Regions from separate parts of the Streptosporangium sp. CA-135522 genome, predicted to be linked through region 1. Evidence: riboswitches for the same ligand, from Rfam matches in the RefSeq annotation. Region 1 holds a riboswitch; each other region holds the start of a gene.

Region 1 (4,202 bases):
CCTGCTGCCCGTAGCCCGGCTGGGCGGCCTGCTGGCCGTAGTCCGGCTGGCCGTAGGCGCCGGTGCTCGGCTGCCCGTAACCGGGCATGGTCTGCCCCGGACCGGTGTGCGGCTGTGAGGCCTCCGATCGATATCCCACAATTGTCACGTCAGGGTCATGCTCAGCGGATGCTCGACCCGCATTGTGCTGTCCGTACTCCGGCTGCCCCGACGGTGTGCGATCGCGGTCGGGATCATCCTGATACGGCGGCTGTCCGGTGCTCACCGCGTCACCTCACTTCGACTGGCATGTGGCATATGTGAGACTCACATGCTTGCTGCAGCACAAGGTATCGACATAGGTATCAACAGTCATCTTTCCGGTCGATGGCCATCGACGCCACATCATTCGTGATCACGGGCGAGGTGGAGCAGCATCCGGGTGTTTCCCAAGGTGTTCGGCTTGACGTGCTCCAGGTCGAGGAACTCCGCGACGCCCTCGTCATATGAGGCGAGAAGTTCGGCGTATACCTCCGGCGAGACGGGCGTGCCCTGGATCTCCCGGAACCCGTGCCTGGCGAAGAAGCCGACCTCGAAGGTCAGACAGAAGACCCGGCGCAGCCCGAGCTCACCGGCGGTGCGGATGAGCTCGGAGACGATCCGGTGGCCGATGCCCAGCCCGCGGCAGCCGGGATCGACGGCGACGGTGCGGATCTCGGCGAGGTCCTCCCAGAGCACGTGGAGCGCCCCGCAGCCCACGACGACGCCCGCCTGTTCGGCCACCCAGAACTCCTGGATGTCCTCGTACAGGGTGACCGTGGCCTTCTCCAGGAGACGGGGCCCGGCTCCTCCGTAGGTGTCGACGAGCCGCCGGATGGCACGCACGTCCGGAGTCCGGGCGCGGCGCACCGCGACCGCGGCCACGTCCGCCCCGGCTCCCGGCCGGTCCCGCGAATCCCGCTGCGCGTCCACGCCTTCACTCCCGGCTCCCGGTCCCGGCTCCGCGACCCCGGTGTCGCGTACGGCCGGCACGGGGAAATGCTCAGCAACCTGCTCCATGACCGATCAGCGTACGTCCTCGTCGCCGACGGATTACGGCTCATCCTTAACTCGCGACCCGTGCTCACCAGATGACCCTTGGTAGTCCGATCATCACGGTGCGGCGGGAGCGCCGCCGGTCGGGCGAGGCCCGTATTTCACCGGGCCCGAGAGCTGCGAAGACCCTCGCTCCACGAACACGGAAAGTACGTAGAACCAGCGTGATGCACATGTTGATCATGAAGAGGTGTGACCTCTCCGTGACATTTCAGTTGTGAAAGCTCTACCGAGTTTGTGGTTCTGGTTGAGCATGAACCTCCAATTGCACTAATGTCCGTGCTCGATGTCAGCGATGGTAAAAAGCTGACCCGCCGAATCCCCGGACCCGGGGAACCGGGGACCCACCCATTAGTCCCCTGGGGTGAATCCGAGAGGCCACCGGCGTCCTCGGTAGGGCTGCCTCCGGCCCGAACCCGTCAGCTAACCCGGTAGGCGGCCGAGAGAGGAGCCTGTTGGTGAAGCGCACGCGCAACCGTGGGGGTAAGCGCGCGGGTAGACATACCCGTCATCAAGAACACGCATCGCGTGGACTCACCTGCCGGATGGCGGTCATCGGATTGGCCTTCGCCTCTCTGACCCTCGGCACCCCACTGGTCGCGGCCACCGCCGATCCGCAGCCCAACCTCAAAGAGCTCGCCAAGCAGGTCGAGAAGCTGCACACCGAGATCGAGACGCTCACCGAGCAGTACAACGGCGAGCGGGTCAAGCTCAAGCAGGCGCAGCGGGCCGCCGAGAGCGCCAAGAAGACCCTCGCCGTCAGCGAGTCGGAGCTGGCGTCCCGGCGCACCAAGGCCACCCTCCTCGCGCAGAGCACCTACATGTCGGGCGGCCTGGGCTCCGCCCTCGCCTTCACCCAGTCGAGCGATCCCGACTCCTTCCTCGACCAGGCCACCACGAGCTACGCCCTCCAGCAGCAGCAGAGCGAGGAGGTCGCCCAGGTCGCCCGAGCGATCCAGGCCGCCGAACGGGCTCAGGCCAGTGCCAAGGCCCGCACCACCGAGGTCAAGGATCTCCTGAGCGAGCTCGGCACCAAGCGCACCAGGATCGAGCGGCTGATCGGCAAGGTCGAGAGCAACCTGTTCAGCGAGGTGCGCAGCCGGTCCAAGACCACCATCGGCAGCCGAGTGAAGATCAGCGTGCCGATCGTCGGCAGCGGAAAGGCCGCCGAGGCCGCCCGCTGGGCGCTCACCCAGCAGCTGAGGCCGTATGTCTGGGGTGCCGAGGGCCCCAACTCCTTCGACTGCTCCGGCCTGGTCATGTGGGCCTACCAGAAGGTCGGCATCAGCCTGCCGCACTACACCGGCGACCAGTGGACGGCCGGCACCCATGTCTCCAGAGACGAGCTGCGCCCGGGAGACCTGGTCTTCTTCTACAACGACCTGCACCACGTCGGGATCTACATCGGTGCGGGCATGATGGTCCACGCGCCCCAGACCGGTGATGTCATCCACATCACCACGATCGACAACCGGCCCTTCGCCGGCGGTGTGCGGGTCGCGGACTGAGACGAGTCTGAAACGCCGCGGCCCGCTTGCGGTCCGCGGCGGACAGGACCCGGACCGGACGGCCGACGACCGGACGGCGACCGGATCGGGTGGCCGAGGCCAGACGCATGATCCAGGCCACGGCCGAAGGCCGGGCCAGGCGGGCGACCCGGGCCACGACCGAAGGCCGGGCCAAGCGGGCGACCCGGGCCACGACCGAGAATCAGATCAGGCGGGCGGCTCAGGCCAGGCTGAGAATCAGATCAGGCGGCGGCGGGCGGCCCAGGCCACGGCTTCGATCGCCGTGGCGACGCCGATGCGGTCGCAGATCCCACGGAGCCTGCGGCGGACGGTCCGGCCGCTGATGTCGAGCCGACGCCCCACCCGGTCCACGGTGACGCCCTTGGCAAGCTCTGCCAGGAGCACGAGATCTTCGTCACTGAGACCGATCTCGCCCATGCCCAGGAGGCTGTCGTCGCGACGGGAATCCACTTCTGGATATGCCACTACAGTCGCTCCCCCCGCACTGGAACTCAGGCGTGAGTAAGTTGGAATCAATGCCGCCCGTCAGGAACGGTAAACGCCTCGTTCAAAGGTCGTCAAGTTCCCCTCTTCATAGAGATGCCGAGCGCTATTGACATAGCGGTCGCTACGTGAAGTACTCATGATATGTCGGTGCCTTTGCGGTTAAGTCGCAGCCAAGCCAAGGCGCGCACCCGCAGACGCCTGCTGGCCGCGGCGGCGGAAGTCTTCGCAGAACAAGGTTTCGCCGGGGCCTCGGTCGATGAGATCGCCACCAGGGCCGGCCACACGGTCGGCGCCGTCTACTCACATTTCACCGGAAAAGACGAGCTCTTCCTGACGCTCTTCGACGAGCACGCCACCCGCCACCTTGACGGCGTGGAGGAAATCACCCCCGAATGGGAGGAAGACGAGGGCGTTTTTGCCGCTTTCGGCGAGTATCTGACCGAAGTGGCCGATCACCACGCGATGCGGGGCACGCTGGAAATGGAGTTTCTGCGCTATGCGCTGAGCCGGCCGGAATTGACCGACCGCCTGGCCGCCCGCTGGCGGACTTCCCGTACGGCCGTCGCCCGTCTGGTGGATCCGCACTGCGCGGCGCACGATCCGGCCGCCGTGGCCACCGCGATCATCGGGCTCTTCGAAGGACTCGTCACGCAACGCCGCGCCGACCGCGCCGCGGTGCCGTCCGAGCTGTTCGCCGAGGCGCTGCGCTGGCTGACGACGGGCCTGCGCCACACCCCCGGGGCGATCCCTCCGGGCGGCCCGGGAGCGGGCCCGCCGGGAGGCGTGCCGAAGAGTCCGGCGGCGGGCGCGCCGGAAGGCGACACCGGAAGGGCCCTCGGCCGATCCGGTGCCGCCGTGAGAGATCCGGTGCCGCCGCGGGAGAGGGGTCCCGTCCCGGGCGGTCACTCCGGCGGGTTCAGCCTGCTGGCTTGACCAGCGGGAACAGGATCGTCTCGCGAATGTTCTTGCCGGTGAAGGCCATCACGAGGCGGTCCACGCCGACCCCCACGCCACCGGTGGGCGGCATGGCGTACTCCAGGGCGGTCAGGAAGTCCTCGTCGAGCTGCATGGCCTCCGGGTCGCCGCCCGCGGCGAGCAGCGACTGCTCGGTGA
Region 2 (4,202 bases), 1.3 Mb from region 1:
GCTTGGCCTGATTGACCAGCGGCGCCACCGCCGCCGCGTCCACCGCGTCGAGCACCAGCACGTCCGCGCCCTGGGTCAGCGCGGCCTCCACCTGCTGCTGCTGCTTGGCGGCGTCCTGGTCGGCGTTGCTGTAGAGGAGCTTGCAGGCCGGGCACAGCTGCTTGACCTTGGCTTCGAAGAGGGGCCGGTCGAACGCCTCGTAGCGGGTGGTCTTCGACTCGGGGAGGAAGAGCGCGATCGTGGCCGCGTTCTCGCCCTCCTTGGCCTGGGGAGTGGTGGTAGCGGTCGAGCCGCCGCCGCAGGCGGCCGTCGCGAGCGCCACCGCCGTCAGCGGAATGGCCAGCCATCCTCGGTGCATCGCACATCGTCCTTTCGCGTACCGCCCCGAACGTGATTGGTAAGAAAGGTAGTTTACTATCAAGAGCGTTGGCTAGCCTTTTCGCAGGATCATCGGGATCACAAGAGGAGAGTGAAGGTGCGAGGCCAGCTCGGCAATCCACGGCTGCTGCGGGTGATGAACGAGCGGCGTCTTCTCGACCAGCTCCTCGAACACGGTCCGGCCTCGCGCGCCGACCTGGCCAAGGTCACCGGCCTGTCCAAACCCACCGTGTCGGCGGCGTTGGCCGGTCTGGAGGAAGACGGGCTGGTCCATCTGGTCGGCGAGGTCTCCGGCCGTCCGGGCCCGGTGACCTCGCTCTACGACATGAACGCCAGTGCCGTGCACGTCGCGGGCGTCGACATCGGCCGAGACTGGATCCGGGTGGCGGTGGCCGACCTCCGGGGCCGCTTCGTCGGCCGCCGTGACGGCCGCAACGACGCGCGAAGCGAGGACGACCTGGTCGCGCGGGTCCGGGACCTGGCCCAGGCGGCGGTGGCCGAGGCCGATCTCGAATGGGCTTCGGTCGCCTACGCGGTGGTCGGCAGCCCCGGCGTCTACGATCCCGACGCCGGTCGGCTGGACCTCGCCGCGAACCTGCCCGGCTGGGGCAGTCCCGGCCTGCTCGACCGGCTGCGTGCCGCGCTGGAGACGGACCTGGCGATAGAGAACGACATCAACCTGGCCGCCCTCGGCGAGCACGCCTACGGGGAGGGCAAGGAGAAGTCCCACTTCGCGCTGGTGTCCGTCGGCACCGGCGTCGGCATGGGCATCGTCATCAACGGCGAGCTCTACTCCGGGGCGCGCGGCGCCGCGGGAGAGGTCTCCTACCTGCCCGCGGCCGAGGATCTCGCCCCCGACCAGGAGACGCTGGAGCACGGGCTCACCGAGACCGTGGCCGGCGCGCTCGGCGTGGTGCGCGAGGCTCGGGCGGCGGGGCTCCGGCTGGCGACCGCCAAGGAGGTGTTCGCCGCGGCGGCGGCCGGGGACCCGGTCGCACTGGCCGTCGTCGAGGCCGAGGGGCGCCGGATCGGCGGGCTGGTCGTCGCGGTGGCCGCGGTCCTGGATCCGGAGGTGGTCGTGCTGACCGGTGGCGTCGGTCGCAATCTCGACCTGCTCGGCGACTCGATCGCCGGCCGGATCGCCGAGCTCGGACCGCTACGTCCCACCGTGGTGGCGAGCACCCTGGGCGACAGCGGGGTCCTGCTCGGCGCCGTCGCCCGTGCGCTGGCCCGTGCCTGGGACGTCATCTTCGCCGCACGCCAGGCCTGAACAGCGCGGGCGCGGACGGCCCCGAACGGGCGGCACTGAAGGGGGCGGCACTGATGGCGACCCCGAATGGGGCGCGAGGCGGGGCGCCGCGGGCGGGCGGACCCGCGGCGCCCCGCTGCTCAGGGGGCCTCAGGCGGTGGCCTGAAGCATCGGGGGAGCGGGTTCGGCCGCGACCTTGGCCCGCTGGACGGTGAGCTTGACGCCTGAACGGTCGGGGCGGACGGCGCCGGCGAAACTGCTGCGGCGCCAGGCGTCGAGCTTCTCCTCCTTGACCACGTCGCCGGTCTGCGGGGCGTGGACCATGTAGCCCGGTCTGGTGATCATGCCGACGTGGCCGAGACTGTGGAAGAAGACCAGGTCGCCGGGCTGGAGGTTCTTCCAGGGGACCTTCTTGGAGAAGGCTGCGTACTGGTCGTTGGTGACGCGGGGCAGGTGGATCCCGGCGGCGCCGTAGGCGCGGAGCATCAGGCCGGAGCAGTCGAAGCCGCCCTTGCCGGTGCCACCCCAGACGTAGGGCGTGCCGCGCTGGGCCATGGCCCACTTCACGGCCTTCTTCCAGGCGGGCAGGGGGGTCCGCTTGGCGATGATCTCCTTGAGCTTGGGACCGGTGAGCGTCACGATCTTGGGGGCGGGCGCGGGAACGGCATCGGGCGCGGAAGCGGGGGCGGGTGCGGGAACGGCATCGGGCGCGGAAGCGGGAACGGCATCGGGCGCCGGCGTGGAAACGGGGGCCGGAGCGGGAGCGTCGGCCAGGACGGCGGTCGAAGCGACGGCCGGCGTCGCGAACACGGCGGTGCCGGCGACGATCAGGGACAGGACGCGGGGGGAAAGTTTGCCGGACAGGATGGTTCCTTCCATAGGGCCGGCCGGGTTAGCTGTCGGGCTCGGGCGTGGAGGCCGCCCTACGGCGCGAGAAGCGCTGATTCGCCCCAAGGGATCCCGTGTAGGCGGCTCAGGACACGGCTTCGCCGGGCGAAGCGAGATGTCCTGGGCGGCCGTGGATCCCGGAAGTGGTTCCCCGGCTCCGCGCAGGCCGAAAGAGGGGACGACCTGGGCGGATTAGGCATCGGTTCGAATGCAGAGGACCATAACGAAAGTTCATTAAAGGGTCAATACGTCGCAAAAACGGACAAAACGATCAGAGGGTCCGAGTGAGGGGAAAGTGTCCGTCAGATGAGATGGGTGTTCGATTACCGAGACGGGCCGGTAAGGTGCCTGCATGGATTCGCGCAACATTCGCCTGGCAGTCATCCCCGGGGACGGGATCGGAGTCGAGGTCGTCGCCGAGGGCCTGAAGGTGCTCGAAGCGGTCGGCACGAAGGTGGAGACCACCACCTACGACCTCGGCGCCAAGCGCTACCACCAGACCGGTGAGGTCCTCTCCGACACGGCCCTTGACGAGCTGCGCGGATATGACGCGATCCTGCTCGGCGCGATCGGCGACCCCAGCGTTCCGCCGGGCATCCTGGAGCGCGACCTGCTGCTCAAGCTCCGCTTCGAGCTCGACCACTACGTCAACCTGCGCCCGGTCAGGCTCTTCCCCGGCGTCGAGACCCCGCTGGGCAAGGCCCGTCCCGAAGACATCGACATGGTCGTCGTCCGCGAGGGCACCGAGAGCCTCTACGCGGGCGCGGGCGGCGTGCTGCGCCGCGGCACCCCGCACGAGATCGCCACCCAGGAGTCGCTGAACACCGCCTTCGGCGTCGAGCGCGTCGTCCGCTACGCCTTCGACAAGGCGCTCGGCCGAGCCCGCAAGAAGCTGACGCTGGTCCACAAGACCAACGTGCTCACCTACGCCGGCGACCTCTGGGCCCGCACGTTCGATCGGGTCAGCCTGGAATATCCCGACGTCCAGACCGACTACTGCCACATCGACGCCGCCTCGATGTTCTTCGTCAGCCAGCCGGAGCGGTTCGACGTGATCGTCACCGACAACCTCTTCGGTGACATCCTCACCGACATCGGCGCCGCCGTCGCCGGTGGCATCGGCCTGGCGGCCAGTGGCAACATCAACCCCGACCGCACCGCGCCGAGCATGTTCGAGCCGGTCCACGGCAGTGCCCCCGACATCGCGGGCCAGGGCAAGGCCGACCCGACCGCGACGATCCTGTCGGTCGCCATGCTCCTGGACCACCTCGGCCTGTCCGCCGAGGCCGCCCGGGTCGAGCAGGCCGTCGCCGACGACCTGCTCGAGCGGCAGACCGGCTGGACCAGCCGCACCACCCACGAGATCGGTGACGACATCACCGCCCGAGTAGCCGGCTGACGAAGCCGCCTTCCCCCACCTCAGACGCGCCCGGCGGCTCACGTGAGCCGCCGGGCGCGTCTTCTTTTATCCCGGCACTGCCGGTTTCCGACATAGATGCAGTAGTTTCCCGTTACCTGGTCCATCGCAGAATGGACTCAGGTGCAGACCGCCACAAAGAGAAGGATCTCCGTCATGACCACCGCTCAGAAGCTCAGCTTCGACGTGCAGCTCTCCGACCACGCTCGCACCGCAGCCGAGCGTGAGCAGGTACTGGAGAGTCCCGGATTCGGACAGACCTTCACCGAT
Region 3 (4,202 bases), 2.0 Mb from region 1:
ACCTCGTACGGCTCGCAGCCTGGTTCCACGACGCCGTCTACGACCCGCGGCGCGGCGACAACGAGGAGCGCAGCGCCCGGCTGGCCGAGCGCGCGCTGCCCGAGATGGGGCTGTCCGCCGACGCGGTGGCCACCGTGGCCCGGCTGGTCAGGCTCACCCTCACACACGACCCCGCGCCCGACGACGCGGACGGCGCCGTACTCTGCGACGCCGACCTGGCGATCCTGGCCGCTCCGCCCGAGGTCTACGCGGCCTACGCGGCGGCCGTGCGCCAGGAGTACTCCTTCGTGCCGGACGACGCCTTCCGGCGCGGCCGGGAGGCCGTACTCCGCTCGCTGCTCGACCTACCGGTGATCTTCCGCATCGCCGACCTGGAGGCTCCGGCCAGGGCGAACATCCATGCCGAGCTTGAGCGCCTGTGAGCGACTATTCACCAGGATTCAACACCGATCACCTGGCCTCTCTGTGATAATTTGGTGGAATCTGTTTGATTAAGGAGTGGATCAATGCTCGCCCAACAACGGCAGCAGGCGATTTTGGAGCGGGTGCGCAGCAGTGGTGGGGTCAGGGTCGCCGACCTCGTACGTGAGCTCGGCGTATCCGACATGACGATTCGCAGGGATCTGGAGGTGCTCGCCGAGCGCGGGCTGGTGGAAAAGGTGCACGGCGGGGCCACCGCCGCCGGACCCGGCTCGACGGAGGAGCCCGGATTCGCCGCCAAGTCGATGCGTCAGCAGGCGGAGAAGGAGGCGATCGCCCAGCACGCCGCGGCGCTCGTCCGGCCCGGCACGGCGATCGCCCTGTCCGCCGGGACGACGACCTGGACGCTGGCCCACTTCGTGATCGACGTGCCCGACCTGACCGTGATCACCAACTCGATCCGGATCGCCGACGTCTTTCACCGTTCTCCCCGCACGGACCGCACCGTCGTGCTGACCGGCGGCGTCCGCACTCCCTCGGACGCGCTGGTCGGCCCGGTGGCCGTGGCGGCGATCCGCAGGCTCCACGTGGACACCCTGTTCCTCGGCGTGCACGGGATGAACGCCCGCGCCGGGTTCACCACGCCGAACCTGCTGGAGGCGGAGACCGACCGCGAGCTGGTCGCCTCCGCGCACCGCCTCGTGGTGCCCGCCGACCACACCAAGTGGGGGACGGTGGGGATCAGCACGATCGCCGAGCTGGCCCAGGCCCACGTCGTGATCACCGACTCCGGCCTGTCGGACGAGGCCCGCGACGAGCTCACCGCACAGGTGGGCGAGCTGATCATCACCGAGCCGCAGCCGGAGAGCGAGGCGCTGAGCCGATGAAACGCACGATCACCCACCTGGCCGACGGCCGCGAGCTGCTCTACTTCGACCGGCGTGACGACGCCGACCGCAGCACGATCGACGAGCGCGAGCTGCCGCCCCGCCCCGCGGCCTCCGAGCTGCGCTACGACCCGCTGACCGAGGAGTGGATCGCGGTGGCCGGCCACCGCCAGGGCCGCACCTTCCTCCCCCCGGCCAGCGAGTGCCCGCTATGCCCGTCGACCCCCGGCCACTCGACCGAGATCCCCTCACCGGCCTACGACGTCGTCGTCTTCGAAAACCGCTTCCCGTCCTTCTCCGCTCAGCTGGGCGAATACTCCCAGGTCGGCGGGCTGAGCGAGGTCCGCCCGGGGATCGGCCGGTGCGAGGTGGTCTGCTTCACCTCCGACCACGACTCCTCCTTCTCCGAGCTCTCCGCCGACCAGGTCGAGCTGGTCATGGAGGCCTGGATCGACCGTACGGCGGAGCTGTCGGCGATGCCCGGTGTGGAGCAGGTGTTCTGTTTCGAGAACCGGGGAGCGGAGATCGGCATCACGCTGACCCACCCGCACGGCCAGATCTACGCCTACCCCTACGTGACCCCGCGCACCAAGCTGTCTCTCGGCGCGGCCGAACGGCACCGGGAACGAACGGGCCGCAACCTGTTCGCCGACGTGCTCGCCGCCGAGCGCGAGGCGGGGGTCCGCGTGATCGCCTCCAACGAGCACTGGACGGCCTTCGTCCCCGCCGCGGCACGCTGGCCGGTGGAGATCCACATCTACCCCCACCGCCAGGTCCCCGACCTGGGCGGACTGGAGGCCGCCGAGCGCGCGGCGTTCGGACCGCTCTACACGGACGTGCTCCGCCGGCTGGACGGCCTGTTCGGCGTGGCCATGCCGTACGTCGCGGGCTGGCATCAGGCGCCGGTGAACGCCGGTCGCGACCTTTCCTACGCACACCTGGAGCTGTTCAGTGTCCGCCGGGCGCCGGGCAAGCTGAAATATCTCGCCGGATCGGAGTCGGGCATGGGGGCGTTCGTGAACGACGTCCTCCCCGAGGAGACGGCACATCTTTTGCGATCTGTTGTCACAAACTGATCACTGATTAGCATCAGATTGGGGTCGCGTTACTCAGGGTTTACCACTACCATCCTCACACATCGGACCTAATGTCCGATATGCCTAATTCCGGGCGCATCGCCCGGGAGCCGGGGACCCATCGCATTTGGGGTGAACCACTTCGGTGGAAGGGCTTCCTCCAGCCCGAACCCGTCAGCTAACCCGGTAGGCGGTAGGAGAGGAGAGTCGTGGCGGCTCTGTCCCCCGCGTTCCGTCGCCATACGGCTTTGGCCGTTTCCATGGTTTCGGTCCTTGCGTTCACCTTCGGCACGGCGACCGTGGGTAACGCGACCCCCAAGCCGGACGAGTCCCGGCTCCGCGCAGAACTGGCCAAGCTGAACAAGAAGGTCGACGGGCTCATCGAGGCCTACGCGGCCAAGCGCGCGTCCCTCAAGAAGGCCCAGGCCGCCGAGACGGCCGCCCGGGCGGACCTGCGCAAGGCCGAGGAGGCCTACACCGAAGCCGAAAAGCAGGTCGACTCCATCGCCCGGCTCCGCTACCAGAGCGATTTCACCACCCTGCCCTCGATGCTGTTCTCCACCAACATGGGCGGCGCCGCGATCATGGAGCAGCTCACCGCCCAGCAGAGCAGCCAGCTACAGGTCTTCGCCCAAAGCCGCGATCTGAAGAAGCAGGCGGCGGAGAAGGCGGCCCTGCTCACCGAGCAGATCGGCGAGGAGGCCGGGGTGGTGGAGGCCCAGCGCGAAGACGCCGAGAAGGTGATCGACGCCATCGAGGAGAAGCTCGACGCGCTCGCCCCCACGGGCTCCGGCCGACGCTCCGACGGCAGCTGGGCGCCCCAGCTCCCCGCAGGCGCCGACAACATCACCGACCGCACCCGGATCATGCGCGAGGCGATCGAGAAGCGCTTCGCCCTGCCGTACGAGATCGGTTGCTACCGCTCCGAGAACGACGGCGGCGAACACCCGCTCGGCCGCGCCTGCGACTTCATGATGAGCACCGGCGGCTCGACACCCTCGGCGGACCACGTCAAGCTCGGCGAGGAGATCGCCGCCTGGGCTCTCAAGAACAGGGCCAACCTAGGCGTCAAGTACGTGATCTGGCGCCAGCGCATCAACTCCGGCACCGGCTGGCGCGCCATGTCCGACCGCGGCGGCGTCACCGCCAACCACTTCGACCACGTCCACATCTCGATGTTCTGACCCGCCCCTTCCCCCGTGCCCCGGCCTCGTTTCCGGCGCTGCTGTGATCAGTTGTACGCCACGGGCAGTTCGTGCGAACCTGTCTTCTCACCGACAGAACGATCAAGAACGGGCATGGCGTATGGCAAGATCACGGTTCGTCCGATCGGACTCGTCACAACGCGCCCGCCCGCCTCGTCTCGTGGCGTCGGCGCGGCCGGCCCCGCGGGAGCCGGCCACGCGTCGGACGGATCCGCCGCTCATCTCGCCGCCGGTCGCCTGCGTGGCGGCGAAGGCGAGCGGCCCGATCCGCGGCATCGCGCTCAACGGGGTCGTCGCCGATGTCTAGGATTCCCGTCAGGCCCGGCAGGGGCATCTTCGGCGCCGCCGAGAGGTTCCTGCGCCACCCGAGCACGACCACCGGTAACGTCGCCTGGCCCTCGGTGCGGATAGACCGGGCAAGGCCGGGCGACGGAGTGGGCATCCTCCAGGCCCACCGATCCTCTTTTCAGTCCACCTACGCCGAGGTCCCGGGGATGGACGTCAGCGCTCTCTCCGAGTTCGTCAGACACGACCTCACGCCCCGCAAGATCCTCGAATGGAGCAGAAAGGCCGACGCCGGCAGCGACGGCCTGTACGTGGCCCGATCCAACAAC
Region 4 (4,202 bases), 3.9 Mb from region 1:
GCAGGCCGGCGGCCGTCCCCAGCGCGCGCCTGAGCCCGGCCCGCAGTGGGCCGGAGGCGCTCGCGCGAGCCCGCAGCAGCGGTGTGAAGACCTGTCCGGTGAGCAGTTCCAGGAGCCTGATGGTGGCCAGGCCGTCGTCGACGATCACGATGCGGCCCGGCAGGGCGGTCAGCCAGCCGAACTGCACCTTGCCGGAGAAGGCGTCGCCGACCGCCCAGGTCGTGCCCCGGCGGGGCCTGGGCATCTCAGGCTCGGGAGCGGCCAGCTCCAGCCCGCCGGGCGGGCCGAGCCGGGAGATCTCACGGCGGGTGATCAGGAGCGGACGCAGGCCCGCTCGGGGCACCACTCGGGCACGTGGGCCGAGCAGCCCGGCGTGGTGGGCTTCCACGGCGCAGAGCATCTGCAGCGGGGACTCCACCCAGGCAACGGCCGAACCCTGCTCCCGCGCGTGGTCTCGACCGTGCTCCACGCCGGGCGATGACCCGTTCACGACTGCCTCACCGTAACCGGGATGTCTTACACGCCCGGGAACTGTGGGTGAACACCCGAATACGCCCACTTGCGCATCTGATCCAGGACGATCTACCGTGGTGTACGGAACGGTTTCGTACACCTTGCCTCACGCCTCAGAGGAGCGAGCCATGTGGACCCCGGACGACATCCCCGACCTGACCGGCACCACCGCGGTGGTCACCGGCGCCGGTGGCGGCATCGGACTCCCGACCGCGCTGCACCTGGCCGGGCACGGTGCGCGGGTCATCGTGGCCACACGGGATCGGGCCAGGGGAGAGGCGGCGACGTCCGCGATCCGCCTGCGGGTCGCGGACGCGCGAATCGAGTGGAGACGGCTGGACCTGGCCGATCTGAGCTCGGTGCGGGCGTTCGCCTCCGCCTTCGACGGGCCCCTCGACATACTGGTCAACAACGCGGGAGTCGGCATGATCCCTCGGCGGACCACCGCCGACGGGTTCGAGATGCAGTTCGGCACCAACCACCTGGGTCACTTCGCCCTGACCGGGCTGCTGCTGCCGCACCTGCTCGCCCGGCCGAGCGCCCGGGTGGTCACGGTCTCCAGCGACGCGCACGGCCTGGGCCGGATCGACTTCGGCGACCTGGGCCTCGAACGCCGCTACGGGCGGTTCTCGGCCTACGGCAGGTCGAAGCTCGCCAACCTGCTGTTCACGCTGGAGCTGCAGCGCAGAGCGGAGGGGCGGCTGCTCAGCGTGGCCACTCATCCCGGTGCGACGGCCACCGGCATCATGAAGCTGGGCGTGCTCACCAGGCCGGTCAACGCCCTCATGCGTTTGGCGCTGCAGCCTCCGCTCAAGGGCGCGATCCCCTCCCTCTACGCCGCCACCTCCACCGAGGTGACCGGCGGCCAGTTCATCGGTCCGGGCCCGAAGACGCTGACCCCTTCCCCCAAGGCACTGGAGGAGGATGTGGCCCGGCGGCTGTGGGAGACCTCGGAGGAGCTCACGGGCGTACGATTCAAGACGATCACACGGCACTCGTAGCCCATCGGAGGCACCTTGCGTCTCGATCCCAGCCGGGAGCGGGCGATTCTCGACGCGACCATGGAACTGCTCTCCGAAGTCGGGTTCGACCGCATGTCCGTCGACCAGATCGCCAAGCGCGCCAGCGCGAGCAAGGCCACGATCTACCGCCGCTGGCCGGGCAAGGAAGCGCTGGTCGTCGACCTGGTCTGCAACCATCTGGAGATCGACGTCGCGCCGCCGCCCGACACCGGGTCGATGCGCGGCGACCTGACGGCGGTGGTGGCCGGGTTCTGCCGGACCCTGGAGCAAAGGCACAGCCTCGTCTTCGGGCTGCTGCCCGCACTGCTCACCACGCCCGACCTGGCGGCCGCCCTGCGCGAGCACGTGCCCCGCCCCGACATCACCGGCACCACCCCGCTGCTCGACCGCGCCCGCGAGCGGGGCGAACTACCGGAAAGGATCGAGCCCGGCGAGATCAGGAGGGTCACCGAGGCCCTGGTCTGGCATCGGCTGCTCATCCTCGGAAAGCCGCTCGACGAGGCCTTCGCCGAGGAGACGGTCGACCGGGTGCTGCTGCCGCTGATCCATGCCTGGTCCGCGACGAAACACTGATCGAAGCGAGCGTTTTCGCAGGTAAAACCCCTCTTGGGGAAAAGATCTACGTTGATGACGAACACCGGGGGACGAGGAGGGAGTCGGGCGGCGCACTTTTCCCTCGTCTCCTCGCGGAAAGGCCGTGCGCCTCGGCGTTTCCGGTCTCCTCCCGGACGCCGGGAGCGAGCGGAGTGATCTTGGGAAAGACCAAGTCTTCCCCCTCGATTCGGACGCATTCCCAAGCCAAGGCAATGTGTCCCACTTGTAATCGTTTGTCCGTTTCACGTAGCTTCTAGTCATTCCTGGTGAACGCCTAGGTCTTTGCAGGTCTACGCGTTACCAACACATTGCCCGACCGTGTCGCATCGGAGTGGATCACTCCGCCCGGTGAGCACGGCCGCCGAATCCGCGAGTCGCGGAACCGGGGAACCACGTTCTTGGGGTGAATCGGCGCCTTTGCGCGCCGTAGGGCACTTCCCAGCCCGAACCCGTCAGCTAACCCGGTAGGCGGAATGAGAAGCGAAGCAAGGAGTCACACCCCCGCATGGCCAAGAACCGCCTCACCCCCAAGACCCGTCACCTGACCCGCATCGTTCTGGGCGCTTCCATCGCCCTGGGTGGCAGCATCGCCGCAGTCCCCGCCGCCCTGGCGGACACTCCGGGACAGCTCCCCGTCGCCATCCCCCAGGTGGAGATCTCCAAGACCACCGAGACCCCTCTCCAGGCCAAGGCCGCGCGCCTGCCCAAGGTCACGGCCGCGCAGGTCCTGCGCATCGCCGCCAAGCAGGTCGGCGTCTCCGAGAACGCCCAGGGCGGCGGGACGAAGTTCCAGTCCTGGTACGTCTCCTCCCCCCGCGCCCGGGAGACCGTCGCCCGTGACGGCGGCAACGTGCGGGCCTACGCCAACGCCCCCTGGTGCGCGATGTTCGTCTCCTGGGTCGGCGAGCAGGCCGGCATCCGTCCCACCATGGGCTGGGACGCCTACACCGTCGCCCACGCCCGGTGGTTCAAGAACAACGACCACTGGGGCAACGCCGCCAAGCCCGGCGCCGTCGTCTACTTCGACTGGAACGGTGGCAAGAGCATCAGCGGGATCGACCACGTCGGCTTCGTGAAGAAGGACAACGGCGACGGCACGATCAGCACGATCGAGGGCAACACCGGCAACGGCCGGGTCGAGCAGCGCGTCCGGCCCAAGTCCCAGGTCGTCGGCTACGGCTACCCGGTCTACGCCGGCTGATCCACCGGCGCGCAACACCGCCGATCCATCGGCGCGCACCGGCCGCCCCCTCGGCACGCACCGCCGATCCATCGGCACGCACCGGCCGCCCCCTCGGCACGGAGCACGAAAAAGGGCCCGGCTCATCAGAGCCGGGCCCTTTCGGCGTCCGCCCCCTGCTCGCGCTCTCGCCTCCCTCCCCCAGTCGCGTCTCACGGTCCTCACCCGGCCGCGTCTCACGGTCCTCCCCGGCAGGCCCCCTCCCCGTGCCCCCGCGGCCTCTCGGCACCCCGCCCCCACGGCTCGCCGGCCCTTCGCGGTGCCCGGTCCACTCGAACGACGACCTCGCCGTAAGGAATGTCCGGTTGCATCCCCCTGCGATGGGAGCGCTCCCAAACACACCTCTGGGTGATTTGTCGACTTATATAACTATTCGTCCCCACATAAAGGGTGGGATGTAACGGTTGAGTTTCGGCATATTGACGTCCCGGATGCCTATCGTCCACTCTTCGTGGGAGCGCTCCCAAAACACGTTGAGGGACAACCCGTCGCGGACGCGTTTGTCGGGGACCGATCCGCGACGCCACCTCCCATCGATTCGGGCGACCACCTGAGAGGGGTCCGGAATGTTGAACAACAAGCGGCATGGCAAGCTCGCCGCGGTCGCGGTGATGGCGGCCACCGCCCTGGCGATCACTTCCTGCGGTTCGAGTGAACCCGCCAAGCCGGCGACCGGCGGCGGCTCCTCCGCGCCGGCCGCCGAGCCGGTGACCATCACCGTGCACACCTTCGGCGGTGGCGAGAACTTCGGCTATGACAAGGCCGTGGAGACGTGGAACGCCGCGCATCCGAACATCCAGGTGAAGTACCAGAACCTCACCGACCGCTTCGAG

What was found. Region 1 has a riboswitch for cyclic di-AMP ahead of ACQPYK_RS47005 (NlpC/P60 family protein). Riboswitches for the same ligand answer to the same signal wherever they lie in the genome.
Region 2: it holds a riboswitch for cyclic di-AMP, as region 1 does, so the genes downstream of both, ACQPYK_RS41000 (C40 family peptidase) here and ACQPYK_RS47005 (NlpC/P60 family protein) in region 1, are expected to answer to the same signal.
Region 3: it holds a riboswitch for cyclic di-AMP, as region 1 does, so the genes downstream of both, ACQPYK_RS37720 (coiled-coil domain-containing protein) here and ACQPYK_RS47005 (NlpC/P60 family protein) in region 1, are expected to answer to the same signal.
Region 4: it holds a riboswitch for cyclic di-AMP, as region 1 does, so the genes downstream of both, ACQPYK_RS17260 (CHAP domain-containing protein) here and ACQPYK_RS47005 (NlpC/P60 family protein) in region 1, are expected to answer to the same signal.

What each region holds. Positions count from the first base shown of each region.
Region 1 is NZ_CP192026.1:10,030,906-10,035,107, forward strand. It holds gene ACQPYK_RS46995 (RDD family protein) at 1-148, opposite strand, end outside; gene ACQPYK_RS47000 (amino-acid N-acetyltransferase) at 385-1,038, opposite strand; cyclic di-AMP (ydaO/yuaA leader) riboswitch at 1,377-1,527, shown strand; gene ACQPYK_RS47005 (NlpC/P60 family protein) at 1,620-2,582, shown strand; gene ACQPYK_RS47010 (LuxR C-terminal-related transcriptional regulator) at 2,820-3,020, opposite strand; gene ACQPYK_RS47015 (TetR/AcrR family transcriptional regulator) at 3,237-4,022, shown strand; gene lysX (bifunctional lysylphosphatidylglycerol synthetase/lysine--tRNA ligase LysX) at 4,006-4,202, opposite strand, start outside.
Region 2 is NZ_CP192026.1:8,694,544-8,698,745, reverse strand. It holds gene ACQPYK_RS41010 (sugar ABC transporter substrate-binding protein) at 1-358, opposite strand, end outside; gene ACQPYK_RS41005 (ROK family protein) at 476-1,648, shown strand; gene ACQPYK_RS41000 (C40 family peptidase) at 1,778-2,506, opposite strand; cyclic di-AMP (ydaO/yuaA leader) riboswitch at 2,494-2,724, opposite strand; gene ACQPYK_RS40995 (3-isopropylmalate dehydrogenase) at 2,868-3,914, shown strand; gene ACQPYK_RS40990 (branched-chain amino acid aminotransferase) at 4,089-4,202, shown strand, end outside.
Region 3 is NZ_CP192026.1:7,991,918-7,996,119, forward strand. It holds gene ACQPYK_RS37705 (HD domain-containing protein) at 1-422, shown strand, start outside; gene ACQPYK_RS37710 (DeoR/GlpR family DNA-binding transcription regulator) at 507-1,307, shown strand; gene galT (galactose-1-phosphate uridylyltransferase) at 1,304-2,383, shown strand; cyclic di-AMP (ydaO/yuaA leader) riboswitch at 2,455-2,590, shown strand; gene ACQPYK_RS37720 (coiled-coil domain-containing protein) at 2,644-3,567, shown strand; gene ACQPYK_RS37725 (GNAT family N-acetyltransferase) at 3,888-4,202, shown strand, end outside.
Region 4 is NZ_CP192026.1:3,662,279-3,666,480, reverse strand. It holds gene ACQPYK_RS17275 (hypothetical protein) at 1-490, opposite strand, end outside; gene ACQPYK_RS17270 (oxidoreductase) at 642-1,514, shown strand; gene ACQPYK_RS17265 (TetR/AcrR family transcriptional regulator) at 1,530-2,108, shown strand; cyclic di-AMP (ydaO/yuaA leader) riboswitch at 2,479-2,614, shown strand; gene ACQPYK_RS17260 (CHAP domain-containing protein) at 2,635-3,330, shown strand; gene ACQPYK_RS17255 (ABC transporter substrate-binding protein) at 3,936-4,202, shown strand, end outside.